DNA from 3 places in the Enterobacter sp. UNJFSC 003 genome. Region 3 is predicted to be linked to each of the others. Evidence: predicted binding sites of a transcription regulator. Region 3 holds the regulator's gene; each other region holds the start of a gene.
What was found. The regulator LexA, encoded in region 3, represses DNA repair genes until DNA is damaged. The targets are predictions, from matches to a motif close to TNCTGTATGTACATACAGNA.

Region 1 (6,387 bases), on a different contig from region 3:
GATCCCCGTTTTGAACGTGTTTTTAGCCACCTTGATGCGGCTCTCGATCGCGTACAGGCCAGTGGGACATCGCCGGAACATATCAAAGCCCTGGGGTTTTTGCTCAATAACCTGAGGGCAATTGATGCTCAGCTGGCCACCATTGAATCCGAGCAGGCGCTCGCGCTACCTGGTAACGATGCGGATAACCAGCTTGCAGATGACAGCGTGCACAGTTTTAGCGATATGTGGCTACGGCTTAGCCGTAATTTCAGCCCGGAATCGGCCCTGTTTCGCCATGCGGTGAGAATGTCGCTGGTCCTGTGCGTGGGCTACGCCTTTATCCAGGTTACCGGCCTACAGCACGGCTACTGGATTCTGCTGACCAGCCTGTTCGTCTGCCAGCCAAACTATAACGCGACCCGACACCGCCTCGCGCTGCGTATTATTGGTACTCTGGTGGGCGTCGCCATCGGCTTACCGGTGCTCTGGTTTGTCCCGTCGATTGAAGGACAGCTTATCCTGATCGTCATCACCGGCGTGCTGTTCTTTGCCTTCCGTAATGTTCAGTATGCTCACGCTACTATGTTCATTACGCTGCTGGTTCTGCTGTGCTTTAACCTGTTGGGCGAAGGGTTTGAAGTCGCCCTTCCCCGCGTGATCGATACGCTGATTGGCTGCGCGATTGCCTGGGCGGCGGTGAGCTTTATCTGGCCTGACTGGCGTTTTCGTAACCTACCGTGCGTGGTGGACAGGGCAATGAATGCAAACTGTCGATACCTGGATGCCATCCTTGAGCAGTACCACCAGGGTCGCGACAACCGCCTCGCCTACCGTATTGCCCGTCGTGATGCGCATAACAGGGATGCAGAGCTGGCCTCGGTTGTCTCAAACATGTCGACGGAACCCCGCGCCACGCCAGACATTCGTGAAACAGCCTTCCGCCTGCTTTGCCTGAATCATACCTTCACAAGCTATATTTCGACGCTGGGCGCTCACCGCGAGAAACTGACAAACCCAGGGATCCTGACCCTGCTGGATGACGCCGTCTGCTACGTAGATGACGCCCTTCATCATCTGCCGGCCGATGAGCCACGCGTGGAGCAGGCCCTGGATGAACTGGCACAACGTATTGCCCACCTTGACCCGGGTACCGACAGCAAAGCACCGCTGGTACTGCAGCAGATTGGCCTACTCATCGCTCTGCTGCCCGAAATTTGTCGCCTGCAACAGCAAATTGCTACCTGGAGGGGTGATACTCCAGTGGCTCAGGTAGCGCATTAAACCACTCGGTTAGCTCCCGGCGAATGTCAGCCGGGAGCGCCGCTTCATGTAAACCTTCTATTGCTCCCTCAAGCGCGAACAGGACTTTGATGCTGAGTTCTTTATTTTTCGCCCGCATCTTCAGCCAGCTTACTCTGGCCCCCAGCTCCCTCAGGGTTTCCTCATTGGTAATACCCGCTTCATACAGCAGGACCTCTAGTTGAAACGTAAGATTTGGCAGATCCTTAAGCCGATTTCGCTGATGGCGCTGATAACGCTCCTTCCTTGCAGCATTGAGCGCAAAAGAAGAAAGTTGAAGCAATCTTTCCCTGTCCTGCCAGAGGACATCATCTACGCGGTAGTAGTTAAGCAACACCGGACGCCCTCTTTTCATAAGCGTCAAAAACGACGAGGCATTTTTGACACAGTATTTCGCACTTTCCTCACAGGCTCGCAGGTAAAGTTCACCCTCAGAAACCATTGCGAAGACAGCATCATCTACCGCAAGGGTATATCCGCCAAAAAGTGCGCGATGGTGAATTTCACCTAGTGGTGAAAGGTATTCTTGCGATTTATAAATCCGTTCATAAGATATCTTTTTCATGATATTCCCTTTAAAAATCATACAATAACAACAGAATTTCTTACTAGCGGATCCGTTAGCAGGAACATAGGCAACTTATTGCCGTTGAGCAAGATGATTTTTTCAGACGCGCCAACAATGAATGAATTTTGCGAGTCGCTTTCCGAAAATGAGGTTGATCTTTATGCATACAGGGGTTACTGTATATCCATACAGTAACTACAGGGCTGGGATGAATATGTACACTTCAAGCTATGCAAATCGCTCAACATCTCTTTCATCTACTGCGGGTAATGTTTCGCAGAATTCTGTCGAAGGCGTGTCGTCAGGGCTTATCAGTGAAGTGGTTTATCGTGAAGACCAGCCTCTGTTGACCCAACTTCTTTTACTGCCGTTATTACAGCAGCTTGGTCAGCAATCACGCTGGCAGCTCTGGCTGACGCCACAACAGAAATTGAGCCGGGAATGGGTTCAGTCCGCGGGCCTGCCGCTGACGAAGGTTATGCAAATTAATCAACTCCCTCCGTGCGATACCGTGGAGTCCATGATTCGGGCGTTGCGTACCGGGAATTACAGCGTTGTCATTGGATGGTTATCAGACGACTTAACGGAAGAAGAACATTTCCGCCTGACTGAAGCGGCTGAAGAAGGGAGCGCGATCGGGTTCATCATGCGTCCAGTGAACCAGGATTCTTATCGCAAAGGACAACATTCCGGGCTAAAAATTCACTCGAATTTGTATCATTGAGTAAATTTAAGAGTTTTCCTGGAATTTTTTTTGACCGCGAGATGTGGAATTAGTTCAACGAACAAAATCTTCGGAAAGGCTTGTCTGGTGCGGTTCCTCTTAATTTTACTGCACAAAATCCGTTCAAAAAATGTTAAATAATAGGTATACGGAAATTTTTTTTTCATATGCCTGACGGACTTCACACTTGTAAGTTTCTAGCTACGTTGTAGACTTTACATCGCCAGGGGTGCTCGGCCTAAGCCGAAGATATCGGTAGATTTATATTTGACCACGCCCCCCGGTGAAGGATTTAACCGTGATTTCTCTCCAGAGATTTTCATGGCAAATTTTGGATGATAACGAGGCGCAAAAAATGAAAAAGACAGCTATCGCGATTGCAGTGGCACTGGCTGGCTTCGCTACCGTAGCGCAGGCCGCTCCGAAAGATAACACCTGGTATGCAGGTGGTAAACTGGGCTGGTCTCAGTTCCATGACACCGGCTGGTACAACAGCACCCTGAACAACGATGGCCCAACTCACGAAAGCCAGCTCGGTGCAGGTGCGTTCGGTGGTTATCAGGTTAACCCGTATGTTGGTTTTGAAATGGGTTACGACTGGTTAGGTCGTATGCCATACAAAGGCGACACCGTAAACGGCGCATTCAAAGCTCAGGGCGTTCAGCTGACCGCTAAACTGGGTTACCCAATCACTGACGATCTGGACGTGTACACCCGTCTGGGCGGCATGGTATGGCGCGCAGACTCCAGCAACAACCAGTCTGGTGACAACCATGACACCGGTGTTTCCCCAGTATTCGCTGGTGGCGTTGAGTGGGCTATGACCCGTGACATCGCTACCCGTCTGGAATACCAGTGGGTTAACAACATCGGCGACGGCAACACCGTTGGTGTTCGTCCAGACAACGGCATGCTGAGCGTAGGTGTTTCCTACCGCTTCGGCCAGCAGGAAGATGCAGCGCCAATCGTTGCTCCAGCGCCGGCTCCAGCTCCAGAAGTACAGACCAAGCACTTCACTCTGAAGTCTGACGTTCTGTTCAACTTCAACAAAGCTACCCTGAAACCAGAAGGTCAGCAGGCACTGGATCAGCTGTACACCCAGCTGAGCAACCTGGATCCTAAAGATGGTTCTGTAGTGGTTCTGGGCTTCACCGACCGTATCGGTTCTGACGCTTACAACCAGAAACTGTCTGAGAAACGTGCTCAGTCTGTTGTTGATTACCTGGTATCTAAAGGTATCCCAGCTAACAAGATCTCCCCACGCGGTATGGGCGAATCTAACCCAGTTACTGGCAACACCTGTGACAACGTGAAAGCTCGCGCTGCACTGATCGACTGCCTGGCTCCAGATCGTCGCGTAGAGATCGAAGTTAAAGGCATCAAAGACGTTGTAACTCAGCCAGCGGCATAAGTTATCGTCTTATAAAAAAACCCCGCATTGCGGGGTTTTTTATTATCTGAATGAAATCAAAAAATCACTTTTTCCCAAGCATAGCCTGGAGATCGCTCTTCAGCGTCGACATCTGGCTGGCATACTTTTCTTTATGCTCGGCATCTTCAATAAGTTGCACTACCGTCTCCGACAGTGTTTTACCCCGCCTCTGTGCAAGCCCTGCCAGACGCTGCCAGACCATAAACTCCAGGTCGATAGATTTTTTGCGGGTATGCTGATGCTCAGCATTAAAATGCCGTTTGCGTCGTGCGCGGATAGTTTGCTTCATCCGGTTCATGAGCGCTGGATTGATGTGTTTCTCTATCCAACTGTTGACCTGAACCGGTTCATTTTCGAGGGTCAGCAAAATATCCACAGCGTCTTGTGCTGCGCTGGCTTCGATGTAGCAGGTGATCAGCTCCCCTTCACGGTGCTTTTTGACCAGGTACTTCCATTTCCAGCCGCTTTCGAGATTTTCCAGTTGTTGATATTTCATTGCGATCTCAGTGTTACCACGTAACTCTGTTCAGAATATCAGTTTTTTACCAATCTGCTGAAAAGAAATCATATCCTGTGAACCATTGCAGGTGATTCACTCCCCGAAATACCCAATCCTACTTGGGAAGAGCCCCCTGCTTACGGTATACTCCACGGTTTTACATCTGACTAAAAAACATCAACTTTGACCATTACGAAACTAGCATGGCGTGACCTGGTTCCGGATACCGAGAGCTATCAGGAACTGTTTTCACAGCCCGACCTCGCGCAAGAACACGAATTCATACTTAGCGATACACAACCGCGTTTGCAATATGCGCTGGAGCAGGTGTTAAGCCCATGGGCGACATCTCCCTTCATGCTGCTCAAAGCCCCGGAAGAAGCCGAGTATTTGACGCTTCTGGGTGATGCCATGCGCCAGTTGCAGCCGGAAACGAACTCCGTATTTGGCGGCCAGTATCGTATAACGGGGCATGACGTCTCTTTCGCGCCAGCACAACGGCCAGATGACCGTTTTGCTGCCGCAGGTGAAGTGCTTACGGCAAACTGGGTCGAGGCTGAACAACTTTTCGGCTGCCTTCGCCAGTTTAACGGCGAGCTTACGTTGCAGCCGGGACTCGTCCACCGCGCTAATGGCGGTGTACTGATCATTTCCCTACGCACCCTGCTTTCTCAGCCGCTTCTGTGGATGCGTCTGAAAACGATTGTTGCCCAGCAGCGTTTTGACTGGGTCGGTTTTGATGAATCGCGCCCTTTACCTGTATCCATCCCACCGATGCCGCTCACGCTCACCGTGGTACTGACCGGCGATCGCGACTCCCTGGCCGATTTCCAGGAAATGGAGCCGGAGCTGGCTGAACAGGCTGTCTATAGCGAGTATGAAAGCAACATCCAGATTGCCGACGCCGATGATATGGCGCAGTGGTGTCGCTGGGTGATGGCTGTCGCAGAACGTTTTTCGCTGCCGACGCCTTCAGCCGATGCATGGTCGGGTTTAATCCGTGAAGCGGTTCGCTACACTGGCGATCAGGAGACGCTGCCGCTCTGCCCGCTTTGGATAAGCAGACAACTGCGTGAAGTCGGGGTTATCAGCGGCGATGGTGCGTTTACCGGTGAGCAACTGACTCAAATGCTTGCCCAGCGTGAGTGGCGCGAAGGCTATCTTGCTGACCGCATGCAGGATGAGATTCTGCTGGAACAAATTCTGGTAGAGACGGAAGGCGAACGTATTGGGCAAATCAATGCGCTGTCGGTCATTGAGTTCCCGGGCCACCCACGCGCATTCGGAGAGCCATCACGTATCAGCTGTGTGGTGCATATCGGTGACGGCGAATTTACTGATATTGAACGCAAAGCTGAATTAGGCGGGAATATCCACGCCAAAGGCATGATGATCATGCAAGCGTACCTGATGTCCGAGCTGCAGCTTGATCAACAAATCCCCTTCTCCGCCTCGCTGACCTTTGAGCAGTCCTACAGCGAAGTTGATGGCGATAGCGCCTCAATGGCTGAACTGTGCGCGTTAATCAGCGCCCTGGCTGAAGTTCCCATCAATCAGAACATCGCGATAACCGGTTCTGTCGACCAGTTTGGCCGTGCCCAGCCTGTGGGTGGGCTGAATGAGAAAATTGAGGGCTTCTTCTCGATCTGCCAGCAACGTGGATTAAACGGTAAACAGGGTGTGATTATCCCTGCACCTAATGCACGCCATTTAAGTCTCAGTCAGGCGCTGCTGGATGCGGTAGAGCAGGAACAATTCACGATCTGGGCCATCGAAGGTATTGAGGATGCACTACCCTTACTGACAAACCTGGTATGGGATGGCGAAGGGCAAACTACCCTGATGCAAACCATCCAGGAGCGCATTGCTCAGGCGACACAGCA
Region 2 (6,387 bases), on a different contig from region 3:
GACGAAAGGCGCGTCGCACGTACGCGATGCCATCGACCTGAAGCGGATGATGATTCTGGTTTGGTTTGCCGTTTTCCCGGCAATGTTCTGGGGCATGTACAACGTGGGCTTGCAGACGATCCCTGCGCTGCACCATCTGTACGATGCCCCGCAGCTGGCACAGGTGATCCAGTCAGACTGGCACTACCGCCTGGCGCAGTCCTTGGGTGTGAGCTTTGCGGCGGATGCGGGCTGGATGAGCATGATGACGCTGGGGGCGGTCTTCTTCCTGCCAATTTACTTCACAGTGTTCATCGTGGGCGGCTTCTGGGAAGTGCTGTTTGCCATTATTCGCAAGCATGAGATCAACGAAGGTTTCTTTGTTACCTCCATCCTCTTTGCGCTGATTGTACCGCCCACGCTGCCGCTCTGGCAGGCTGCTCTCGGTATCAGCTTCGGCGTGGTGATCGCAAAAGAGATCTTCGGCGGGACCGGGCGTAACTTCCTCAACCCGGCGCTGGCGGGGCGAGCATTTCTGTTCTTTGCCTACCCGGCTCAAATCTCGGGCGACCTGGTATGGACGGCGGCGGACGGATTTTCCGGCGCGACGCCGCTTTCTCAGTGGGCCGCGCACGGGGGCGAAACGCTGGTTAATAACGCGACGGGACAGCCCGTGACCTGGTTCGATGCCTTTATTGGCACTATTCCAGGCTCGATTGGGGAAGTCTCTACGCTGATGATTTTGATTGGCGGTGCGATCATTCTTTTTGGTCGCGTGGCCTCCTGGCGGATTGTAGCCGGCGTGACGATCGGCATGGTGCTCACCGCCACGCTGTTTAACGTCATCGGTTCAGCCACCAACCCCATGTTCTCAATGCCCTGGTACTGGCATCTGGTGTCAGGGGGTTTTGCGTTCGGCATGATGTTCATGGCCACCGACCCCGTCTCGGCTTCGTTTACTGACAAAGGTAAGTGGAGTTATGGCGTGCTCATTGGCGTGATGTGTGTCCTGATTCGCGTGGTCAATCCGGCCTATCCGGAGGGGATGATGCTGGCCATTCTGTTTGCCAATCTGTTCGCGCCGCTTTTCGATTATCTGGTTGTGCGCGCCAACATTAAGCGGAGGAAGGCGCGTGGCTGATATTAAAAATAATGACAGCATCAGCAAAACGCTGCTGGTGGTGCTGGTGCTTTGCCTGGTCTGTTCCATTGTGGTTGCCGGCTCTGCCGTTGGGCTAAAGGCGCTGCAGCAGGAACAGCGCGCGCTGGATAAGCAGCGCAATATCCTTGCCGTTGCCGGACTGATGCAGGAAGGGATGAGCGCAGAGGATGTCTCTTCCGTTTTCGCTGAGCGCATATCCGCACGTCTGGTGGATTTAAAAACCGGCCAGCTTCTGGATAAAGATCCGGCGAAATATAACCAGGCCCAGGCGCTGAAAGATCCCCAGATGAGCCTGACGCTTGAGGCATCTCAGGATCCGGCGGGCATTAAGCGTCGCAGCAATCTGGCGGAGATCTATCTGGTACGCGACGAGCAAAAGCGCGTACAGGAGCTGGTGCTGCCCATTTACGGCAACGGCCTCTGGTCGATGATGTATGCCTTTGTGGCGCTTGATACGGACGGTCGCACTGTTAAAGGTATTACCTATTATGACCAGGGGGAAACGCCGGGGTTGGGTGGGGAAATTGAGAACCCTAACTGGCGCGCGCAGTTTGTCGGTAAAAAAGTGCTCGACGACAACGGTCAACCAGCCCTGAGAGTGATGAAAGGGGCTGCACGCCCTGGTGACGCGTACGCCATTGACGGGCTTTCCGGTGCAACGCTCACCTCTAACGGGGTGCAGCACAGCTTTGATTTCTGGATGGGGGCGCTGGGTTTTGGTCCCTTCCTGAAAAACGTACGTGAAGGAGCGCTGAACAATGGCTGATACGGGTGAACTGAAAGAAGTTAAAAAGGTGCTGACTGGCCCGCTGTTAGCCAATAACCCAATCACCCTGCAGGTGCTGGGCGTCTGCTCGGCGCTGGCGGTAACGACGAAACTGGAAACGGCGCTGGTGATGACCGTCGCGGTGACGCTGGTCACCGCATTCTCCAGCATGTTTATCTCCATGATCCGCCACCACATCCCAAACAGCGTGAGGATCATCGTGCAGATGGCGATCATCGCCTCGCTGGTGATCGTGGTCGATCAGCTGCTGCGCGCCTTCGCCTATGAAACGTCAAAACAGCTCTCGGTGTTTGTCGGTCTGATTATCACCAACTGTATCGTAATGGGGCGTGCGGAAGCCTACGCCATGAAAATGCCGCCGCTGGCGAGCTTGATGGACGGTATCGGCAACGGCCTGGGGTACGGCGTGATCCTGCTGACAGTAGGGTTCCTGCGCGAGTTGATCGGTAGCGGCAAGCTGTTTGGCATCACGGTGCTGGACACGGTACAGAACGGCGGCTGGTATCTGCCTAACGGACTGTTTCTGCTGGCCCCAAGCGCATTTTTCATTATCGGTTTGCTGATCTGGCTGATTCGTACGCTGAAGCCAGAGCAGCAGGAAAAGGAGTAACCGGGGATGGCTCATTACCTGAGTTTGTTTGTGCGCGCGGTGTTTGTTGAAAACATGGCGCTCGCGTTTTTCCTGGGCATGTGTACTTTCCTGGCGGTGTCCAAAAAAGTGTCGACGGCGTTTGGGTTGGGGGTGGCAGTCACCGTGGTGCTGGGGCTCTCGGTTCCCATTAACAATTTGGTGTTTAACTATGTGCTGCGCGATGGCGCGCTGATGGAAGGCGTTGACCTGAGCTTTCTGAATTTCATTACGTTTATTGGTGTGATTGCCGCGCTGGTGCAAATCCTCGAGATGATCCTCGATAAATATTTCCCGTCGCTCTACAACGCACTGGGCATCTTTCTGCCGCTGATCGCGGTGAATTGCGCCATCTTCGGCGGCGTGTCGTTTATGGTTCAGCGTGACTACAACTTCAGCGAATCCATTGTGTATGGTTTTGGTTCCGGTATCGGCTGGATGCTGGCGATCGTCACCATGGCGGGGATCCGCGAAAAAATGAAATATGCCAACGTGCCTGCGGGCCTGCGCGGCTTAGGGATCACCTTTATCACCACCGGGCTGATGGCGCTGGGCTTTATGTCCTTCTCCGGTGTGCAGCTATAAGGGAAAGCAGATGGAAATTATTCTTGGCGTGGTGATGTTCACGCTGATTGTACTGGTACTGTCGGGGCTAATTCTGGCCGCGCGCGCAAAGCTGGTGAACGCCGGTGACGTTGTCATTGATATCAACGATGAACCGCAAAATCAGATCCGTACCTCGGCGGGGGATAAGCTGCTGAACACGCTCTCCGGCAATGGGATTTTTGTCTCGTCAGCCTGCGGCGGCGGGGGATCTTGCGGGCAGTGCCGCGTCACGGTCAAAGAGGGCGGCGGTGATATCCTACCCACTGAGCTGGCGCATATCTCGAAACGCGAGGCGAAAGAGGGCTGCCGTCTGGCCTGCCAGGTCGCGGTACGTCAGAACATGAAGATTGAACTGCCGGAAGAGATTTTCGGCGTCAAAAAATGGGCGTGTGAGGTTATCTCGAACGATAACAAAGCGACCTTCATTAAAGAACTCAGGCTACGCGTGCCGGAAGGGGAAAGCGTACCGTTCCGCGCGGGCGGCTATATTCAGATTGAGTGCCCGGCGCACACCGTAGCGTACAGAGACTTTGACGTGCCGGAGGCGTATCGCGCCGATTGGGATAAATTCAACCTCTTCCGTTTTGTTTCCGAGGTTAAAGAGCCAACGCTGCGTGCCTACTCTATGGCCAACTACCCGGAAGAGAAGGGCATCATCATGCTCAACGTGCGTATTGCCACGCCGCCACCGAACGTGCCGGACGCGCCGCCGGGGATTATGTCTTCTTACATCTGGTCGCTAAAACCGGGCGATAAAGTGACGATCTCCGGCCCGTTTGGGGAGTTCTTTGCCAAAGAGACCGACGCGGAAATGGTCTTTATTGGTGGGGGGGCGGGTATGGCTCCGATGCGCTCGCATATTTTTGACCAGCTTAAGCGGCTTGGCAGCAAGCGTAAAATCAGCTTCTGGTACGGGGCGCGTTCGCGGCGAGAAATGTTCTACGACGATGAATTTGAACAGCTGGCGCGCGAGAACCCGAATTTTACGTTCCATGTGGCGCTCTCCGATCCGCAGCCGGAAGATAACTGGACTGGTTACACGGGGTTCATCCATAACGTGCTGTATGAAAACTACCTCAAACAGCATGCTGCACCGGAAGACTGCGAGTTCTACATGTGTGGTCCACCCATGATGAACGCCGCCGTGATTAAGATGCTTAACGATCTCGGCGTGGAAGATGAGAACATCATGCTCGATGATTTTGGAGGCTGATGATGGTGACCTTTCTGGCAACTTTTGCCGTCTTTTTACTGGTGATGTTCGGCATGTCATTAGGCTGGATCGTTAAACGCAAAAGCATCCAGGGGAGCTGCGGCGGTATCTCTTCCATTGGAATGGAAAAAGTCTGCGATTGTCCGGAACCGTGCGACGCCCGGAAAAAGCGGATGGCGCGGGATCGGCAGCGAATTATTTAATCATTCAGCCCGGGTAAGGCAAGCCGACACCCGGCGTTATCACATCTGCTTCTCAATCCTTATTTATTTACTGTATACTTATCCAGTAATGAGTGAGGGCTTACTATGCGCAAAATAATCCATGTCGATATGGACTGCTTTTTTGCCGCAGTGGAGATGCGTGACAATCCGGCGCTGCGGGACATTCCCATTGCAATTGGCGGCAGCCGCGTTCAGCGGGGTGTGATCAGCACCGCTAACTATCCTGCACGTAAATTTGGCGTGCGCAGCGCCATGCCGACCGCGATGGCTCTGAAACTCTGCCCTCATCTCACGCTTCTGCCCGGGCGGTTTGAGGCGTACAAAGAGGCCTCGCTGCATATCCGGGAGATCTTCTCCCGGTACACCTCGCTCATTGAACCGCTGTCGTTGGACGAAGCCTATCTGGACGTTACCGACAGCATGCACTGCCACGGGTCAGCCACATTAATGGCCCAGGAGATCCGCCAAACTATTTTCAAGGAGCTAAATCTCACCGCATCGGCGGGCGTCGCGCCGGTGAAGTTCCTCGCCAAAATTGCCTCTGATTTAAACAAGCCTGATGGTCAGTACGTCATCACCCCTGAGGACGTTCCGGCCTTTTTAAAAACGCTGTCACTCAGCAAAATACCCGGCGTGGGGAAAGTCTCTGCGGCAAAGCTGGAAAGCATGGGCCTACGGACGTGTGAAGACGTTCAGCAGAGCGACCTGGCCATGCTGCTTAAGCGCTTTGGCAAGTTTGGTCGCGTGCTGTGGGAGCGCAGCCAGGGAATTGACGACCGTGACGTCAACAACGAACGTCTGCGTAAATCCGTTGGCGTGGAGCGCACGCTAATTGAAGATATTCATGACTGGTCGGAGTGCGAAACCATTATTACCGAACAGCTCTATCCTGAGCTGGAGCGCCGCCTGGCAAAAGTAAAACCGGACCTGCTTATCGCGCGTCAGGGCATCAAGCTCAAGTTTAATGACTTTCAGCAGACCACGCAGGAGCACGTCTGGCCACGCCTGAATAAAGAGGATCTTATTGCTACCGCGAAAAAAGCGTGGGAAGAGCGGCGGGGTGGGCGAGGGGTAAGGCTGGTGGGATTGCACGTCACATTACTTGACCCGCAGCTGGAACGGCAGCTGGTATTAGGGTTGTAAAAAAGCCCGGTAAGCGAAGCTACCGGGCATCAGACGGCGAATTACTTAGCAGGAATCGCTTTCAGCAGTTCAGTCAGCAGCGTCCAGTAATGACCCACGCTTTCAATATGAACCTGCTCATCCGGAGAGTGTGGCCCGGTGATGGTTGGCCCAATAGACACCATATCCATATCCGGATACGGCTTCTTGAACAGACCACATTCCAGACCCGCGTGGATCACCTGAATGTTCGGGGTGCTGTTGAACAGACGCTGATAAGTTTCACGCACCAGCGCCATCACCGGAGAACTTGCGTCCGGCTGCCAGCCAGGGTAGCTGCCTTTAGCGGAGGTTTTCGCGCCCGCCAGGGTACCCAGAGATTCCAGCATGCTCACCACGTACTCTTTGCCGGTGTCGATCAGGGAACGGATCAGGCAGATGATTTCTGCGCTGTCGTCGCCCATGGTGACGACACCCACGTTCAGTGACGTTTCAACCACGCCTTTTGCGACGTCAGAGTTGCGGATCACGCCGTTTGGCGTGGCATTCAGCAGTTGAATGAAGCTGTCACGAGACTGCGCGGTCAGCGCGCCTTTATCCGTCGTCACGGATTCCAGCACCACGGTCAGGTTCTTCTCTTTCTCAGAGAGTTCGTTTTTCAGGATA
Region 3 (6,387 bases):
GGTTGAATCGACAAACAGCTACGTGTTGTGCCATCTGTTCGATCAGCCGACCCACACTTCGGCCATGTTTATTTGCGATCGCTGCGGCGTTGTGAAAGAAGAGCGTGCAGAAGGCGTAGAAGATATTATGCATACGCTGGCAGCCAAAATGGGCTTTGCCCTGCGTCATAATGTGATTGAAGCGCACGGGCTATGTTCAGCGTGCGTAGAGGTGGAGTCCTGTAGCCATCAGGACGCGTGTCAACACGACCACTCTATCGTCGTAAAGAAAAAGCCTCGCTAACACTCAATAATATCAGGCAAAAGAAAAGGCGGCTCATGGCCGCCCTCGGGGGTATTACATGATTACCAACGGTAATCGTTACGGGTTTCCCAGTCTTTCACTTCGGTTTCCGCTTTATCTTTCTCGTAACCGTAGCGTTCCTGAATTTTCCCGACGAGCTGATCGCGTTTACCTTCAATGACCGTCATATCGTCATCCGTCAGCTTACCCCACTGTTCTTTCGCTTTACCTTTGAATTGCTTCCAGTTGCCGCCGATTTCGTCTTTATTCATCATCGTGTCCTCATGTTAAGCGTCGTGTTGTAACGTCCGTCACGTTCATTTCTGCTGGACGTGATAATAATTGTAGATAAGGATGCGGCGATTGTTTTCATATTCGGAATCTTTAACCGTCACGATATATCGTGACCGGAGGGAAACCAGGTATTGTTGCGCCAGTGACGGTGCCAGATAAATGCCAGCGACAGGCCGCGCAAGGAGAGGAATACCGCCAGCGCCAGCCATAAACCGTGATTGCCGAGATACGGAAGCGTCAGCAGCGTCAACGCGAAACCGGCGGCGGCAACCGCCATACTGTTGCGCATCTCCGCCCCGCGCGTCGCGCCAATGAACATGCCATCCAGCAGATAACACCACACACCCACGACGGGTAAAATCACCTGCCAGATAAGATAATGGCTCGCCAGTTCACGAATCTCGGAAAGAGACGTAAGCAATCCAACGATCTGCCCGCCAAACAAGGCGTAAATCAACGCAAACGCCAATGCCACTAGCCCCGACTGACGGCAGGCAGCGCGCCATACCTCACGGAGCTGGCCGCTTTCGCGCGCGCCATACGCCTGCCCGGAATGGGCCTCGACGGCATAGGCAAAGCCATCCAGCGCGTAGGCGGTAAAGGTCAGCAGCGTCATCAGTACCGCATTCACCGCCACAATCTCTGGCCCAAGACGTGCGCCAAATACCGTCAGCGCCCCAAAGCAAAGCTGCAGTAAAAGCGAGCGCAGCATGATGTCGCGGTTAAGCGCCAACAGTTTGCGGATATTCCCGCGCCACGCGGATTTCAGCAGCGCAAGAGAGATACCGCGCATGGCCAATACCCGCCAGACCATCCATAACCCGATGATAAACGTGCCGTATTCCGCAATTACCGTTGCCAGCGCCGCGCCCCGCACGTTCATGTGCAGCCCCATCACCAGCCAGAGATCGAGCACAATGTTGAGGAGATTTCCCACGACCAGCAGAATGACGGGCGCGCGAGCATACTGCACGCCCAATAGCCAGCCCAGCAAAACCAGGTTCGCCAGCGATGCGGGTGCGCTAAGCCAGCGAATTTCCAGGAAGCGCCTTGCCTGCTCGAGCACGGCCTCGCTGCCACCCACAATATGGAGTGCCAAATCAATCAAGGGAGTGCGGAACAGAACGATTAAAGCCCCTGCGCCGAGCGCCAGGATTAGCGGCTGAACCAGCGCGCGCACCAGTCGAAGAGGATCTTTCGCACCATAGGCCTGTGCCGTAAGCCCCGTGGTGCTCATCCGTAAAAAGAGCAGGAGCATAAAGAGGAAGCTGGTTGCCGTTGCACCAATCGCGACGCCGCCCAGATAAACGGGGGAATCCAGATGACCAATTACCGCCGTGTCCACCAACCCCAATAGCGGTACGGTGATATTGGAAAAAATCATCGGCAGTGCGAGACGCCACAATGCCTTATCGGAAGTCGTCAGCAGTGACATGAAAGATACCGGGCGCGGAAAATGAAGCAGGCCGCGGAGGTTCCGCAGCCTGTCAGGAAGAGATTACAGCCATTCGCCGTTGCGGATGACGCCCACCGCCAGACCTTCGATAGAGAAGTTCTGCTCGCGCAAGTCCACAACAATGGGGGTGAACTCGTTGTTTTCCGGCAGAAGCTGGACAGTGTTGCCTTGTTTTTTCAAACGCTTAACGGTGACTTCATCATCTATGCGCGCCACCACAACCTGGCCGTTACGCACATCCTGCGTTTTGTGAACCGCAAGCAAATCACCATCAAGAATGCCGATGTCTTTCATAGACATACCGCTGACGCGCAGTAAGAAATCAGCGCTCGGTTTGAACATGCCTGGATCGACCTGATAGTGACCTTCAATGTGCTGTTGCGCCAGTAAAGGTTCACCAGCAGCGACACGGCCAATCAGAGGAATGCCCGTCTCTTCTTCAACCAGCAAACGAATACCACGTGACGCACCGGATACAATCTCAATCACGCCTTTTCGCGCCAGCGCTTTGAGGTGTTCTTCAGCAGCATTGGGTGAACGGAAGCCCAGACGCTGCGCGATTTCCGCCCGCGTGGGTGGCATCCCCGTCTGGCTGATGTGATCCCGGATGAGATCAAACACCTCTTGCTGCCTGGTCGTTAACGCTTTCATTCCGCCCCCTGGGTGTATATACAGTTATGCTGTGAGTATATACAGTCAAAGGCGATTTTGGAATCAAAAACTGCACAAAAAACCAGGGACTTAATTATTCCTCGAGGCTTATCGGAAATGTGACCAAAGCAACGTGACCCAGGTAATAACTGCCGTGATAATCGCCAACAACACGGCTGCGGAGCCCATGTCTTTTGCCCGACCCGAGAGTTCATGGAAGTCAGACCCAATTCGGTCCACGACGGCCTCAATAGCGCTATTGAGAATTTCCACTATCATCACCAGAAGTACAGAGCCGATAAGAAGTACGCGCGTAATCGCATCAACATCAAGGAAACAGGCGATGATAACCGCGACGATAGCGGCGACGCCTTCTTGTCGGAAAGCAGCTTCATTGACCCACGCGGCACGGAAACCTTTCCATGAATAACCAGCAGCTTTGATGATTCGGGTTAACCCAGTGGTATTATTGGCCATTAAAAGAACCTTTTATAGAAAATAGCGTCAGTAACTATAGTCGCGAAGCATTACGCAGCGGTCTGAAGTATGACGGGTAACAACAGAAATTTTGCGCGCTTTCTGTTATCCTTGCGCAGCAATTGCATTATTAACCAGAGGCTTTACATCGTTTATGTCCGGCTGGCCACGAATTTACTACAAATTACTTAATTTACCATTAAGCGTCCTGGTAAAAAGTAAGTCTATCCCAGCAGAACCCGCGCTGGAATTAGGGCTCGATACGTCGCGTCCTATTATGTACGTTTTGCCTTATAACTCGAAGGCAGACTTGCTGACGCTTCGCGCCCAATGTTTGGCGCATGATTTACCAGACCCGCTTGAACCGTTGGAAATCGACGGGACATTGCTGCCACGCTACGTGTTTATTCACGGCGGGCCGCGCGTGTTTACCTATTACACGCCAAAAGAAGAGTCGATTAAGCTCTTCCACGACTATCTCGACCTGCACCGCAGCAATCCGGATCTGGATGTGCAAATGGTGCCGGTTTCGGTGATGTTTGGTCGCCGTCCGGGTCGTGAAAAAGGGGAAGAGAATCCGCCGCTGCGCATGCTGAACGGCATCCAGAAATTTTTCGCAATCTCCTGGCTGGGGCGCGACAGTTTTGTGCGTTTCTCCCCTTCTGTTTCGCTGCGCCGCATGGCAGACGAGCACGGTACCGACAAGATCATCGCGCAAAAACTGGCGCGCGTGGCGCGTATGCACTTCGCGCGTCAACGTCTGGCCGCTGTTGGACCACGTCTCCCCGCTCGCCAGGACCTCTTTAACAAACTGCTGGCCTCAAAAGCGATCGCCCGCGCTGTTGAAGACGAAGCGCGCAGTAAGAAGATTTCACACGAGAAAGCCCAGCAGAACGCCATCGCGCTGATGGAAGAGATCGCCGCGAATTTCTCTTACGAAATGATTCGTCTGTCTGACCGTATTCTGAGCTTCACCTGGAACCGCCTTTATCAGGGGATTAACGTCCATAACGCCGAGCGCGTTCGTCAGCTGGCGCATGACGGCCACGAAATTGTCTACGTGCCTTGCCACCGCAGCCACATGGACTACCTGCTGCTCTCCTATGTGCTCTATCACCAGGGGCTGGTCCCACCGCATATTGCTGCCGGTATTAACCTGAACTTCTGGCCAGCTGGCCCGATTTTCCGTCGCCTGGGTGCGTTCTTTATTCGTCGTACCTTCAAGGGCAACAAGCTGTACTCGACTGTGTTCCGTGAATACCTGGGCGAGCTGTTCAGCCGCGGTTATTCCGTTGAGTACTTCGTCGAGGGAGGCCGTTCCCGTACCGGGCGTCTGCTCGATCCGAAGACCGGCACGCTGTCGATGACCATTCAGGCCATGCTGCGCGGCGGGACTCGTCCTATCACACTGGTGCCAATCTACATTGGCTATGAGCATGTGATGGAAGTGGGTACTTACGCTAAAGAGCTGCGTGGGGCGACCAAAGAGAAAGAGAGCCTGCCGCAGATGCTGCGTGGGCTGAGCAAGCTGCGTAACCTCGGTCAAGGCTACGTGAACTTTGGCGAGCCAATGCCATTGATGACGTACCTGAACAACCGGGTTCCTGAGTGGCGTGAGTCTATCGATCCCATCGAAGCTATTCGTCCGGCCTGGCTCACGCCGACGGTGAACAGCATCGCGGCTGAGCTGATGGTGCGCATCAACAACGCAGGCGCGGCTAACGCCATGAACCTGTGCTGTACGGCACTTCTGGCCTCCCGTCAGCGCTCACTCACCCGTGAACAGCTGACAGAGCAGTTGGATTGTTATCTGGACATCATGCGTAACGTGCCGTACTCGGTGGATTCAACGGTTCCTGCGAGCACCGCGAACGAGCTTATCGAGCATGCGCTGCAGATGAACAAGTTTGAAGTCGAGAAAGATACGATTGGCGACATCATCATTCTGCCGCGCGAGCAGGCCGTGCTGATGACGTACTACCGTAACAACATCACGCATATGCTGATGCTGCCGTCACTGATGGCGGCGATCGTAACTCAGCATCGCCATATCTCACGTCAGGAGCTGTTGCGCCACGTTGAAACGCTCTATCCGATGCTGAAAGCCGAGCTGTTCCTGCGCTGGAGCAAAGACGAGCTGGCGGTTGAGCTGGATAAAATGACGGAAGAGATGCGTCGTCAGGGGTTGATTACGGTTAATGACCACGAACTGCTTATCAATCCGTCACGCTCCCGAACTCTGCAGCTGCTGGCGGCCGGTGCGCGTGAAACGCTGCAGCGATATGCCATTACCTTCTGGCTGCTGAGCGCGAACCCGTCCATCAACCGCGGCACGCTGGAAAAAGAGAGCCGAACGCTGGCCCAGCGCCTGTCCGTTCTGCACGGCATCAACGCGCCGGAATTCTTCGACAAAGCGGTATTCAGCTCGCTGGTGCTGACGCTGCGTGATGAAGGATTTATCAGTGATACGGGCGATGCCGAACCGGAAGAAACGCTGAAGGTGTACCAGATGTTGGCTGAGCTGATTACCTCGGACGTGCGTTTAACGATTGAGAGTGCAACGCAGGGCGAGTGATGTAAACAGCGGTCCGATGCCCTCTTCCACAAGGAGAGGGAGAAAACGAAACGGCAGCCATTCGGCTGCCGTTCTTTTACGAGAAGTAACTCATCGCTAGCCCTAAAAACAGCACCAGACCCACGTAGTTGTTATTCAAAAATGCCTTAAAGCAGGCGTCGCGCTCGCGCTTCGCAATCAGCTTTTGCTGATACGCAAACAACAGGCCCGCCACCAGCACTGACCAGTAAAATGCCCAGTTCAGCCCGTTCAGACGGCCAATCGCAATCATCAGCGCCAGCACCGCAACCTGCAAAATGCCGATGATCAGCTTGTCCTGACGGCCAAACAGGATCGCCGTTGATTTAATACCAATCTTCAGGTCATCGTCGCGGTCGACCATCGCATATTGCGTATCGTACGCCACGGCCCAAAGAATATTGGCCAGGAACATTAGCCAGCAGCTGAGCGGCACCGACTCACTGACCGCCGCAAACGCCATCGGAATTGACCAGCCAAACGCCGCGCCCAGCACCACCTGCGGTAGATGGGTGTAGCGCTTCATAAACGGATAAACCCAGGCCAGCGCCAGTGCCGCGATGGAGAGCAGAATGGTCATGGTGTTGAGCGTTAACACCAGCAGGAAGGAGAGCACGACCAATATAATAAATA

Region 1: sulA (SOS-induced cell division inhibitor SulA) is a predicted target of LexA. The motif match lies at 2,024-2,043, and genes of this name have one in related genera.
Region 2: dinB (DNA polymerase IV) is a predicted target of LexA. The motif match lies at 4,647-4,666, and genes of this name have one in related genera.

What each region holds. Positions count from the first base shown of each region.
Region 1 is NZ_JBAKHK010000002.1:581,047-587,433, forward strand. It holds gene yccS (YccS family putative transporter) at 1-1,263, shown strand, start outside; gene V5P19_RS08965 (TfoX/Sxy family DNA transformation protein) at 1,220-1,846, opposite strand; gene sulA (SOS-induced cell division inhibitor SulA) at 2,064-2,573, shown strand; gene ompA (porin OmpA) at 2,929-3,984, shown strand; gene matP (macrodomain Ter protein MatP) at 4,049-4,501, opposite strand; gene V5P19_RS08985 (Lon protease family protein) at 4,688-6,387, shown strand, end outside.
Region 2 is NZ_JBAKHK010000016.1:48,387-54,773, forward strand. It holds gene V5P19_RS21655 (NADH:ubiquinone reductase (Na(+)-transporting) subunit B) at 1-1,120, shown strand, start outside; gene V5P19_RS21660 (Na(+)-translocating NADH-quinone reductase subunit C) at 1,113-1,907, shown strand; gene V5P19_RS21665 (NADH:ubiquinone reductase (Na(+)-transporting) subunit D) at 1,900-2,538, shown strand; gene nqrE (NADH:ubiquinone reductase (Na(+)-transporting) subunit E) at 2,545-3,141, shown strand; gene nqrF (NADH:ubiquinone reductase (Na(+)-transporting) subunit F) at 3,152-4,375, shown strand; gene nqrM ((Na+)-NQR maturation NqrM) at 4,375-4,578, shown strand; gene dinB (DNA polymerase IV) at 4,684-5,742, shown strand; gene pepD (cytosol nonspecific dipeptidase) at 5,784-6,387, opposite strand, start outside.
Region 3 is NZ_JBAKHK010000013.1:32,403-38,789, reverse strand. It holds gene zur (zinc uptake transcriptional repressor Zur) at 1-283, shown strand, start outside; gene V5P19_RS20185 (CsbD family protein) at 346-555, opposite strand; partial or broken gene V5P19_RS20180 (hypothetical protein) at 604-678, opposite strand; gene dinF (MATE family efflux transporter DinF) at 675-2,012, opposite strand; gene lexA (transcriptional repressor LexA) at 2,076-2,684, opposite strand; gene V5P19_RS20165 (diacylglycerol kinase) at 2,793-3,161, opposite strand; gene plsB (glycerol-3-phosphate 1-O-acyltransferase PlsB) at 3,316-5,736, shown strand; gene ubiA (4-hydroxybenzoate octaprenyltransferase) at 5,813-6,387, opposite strand, start outside.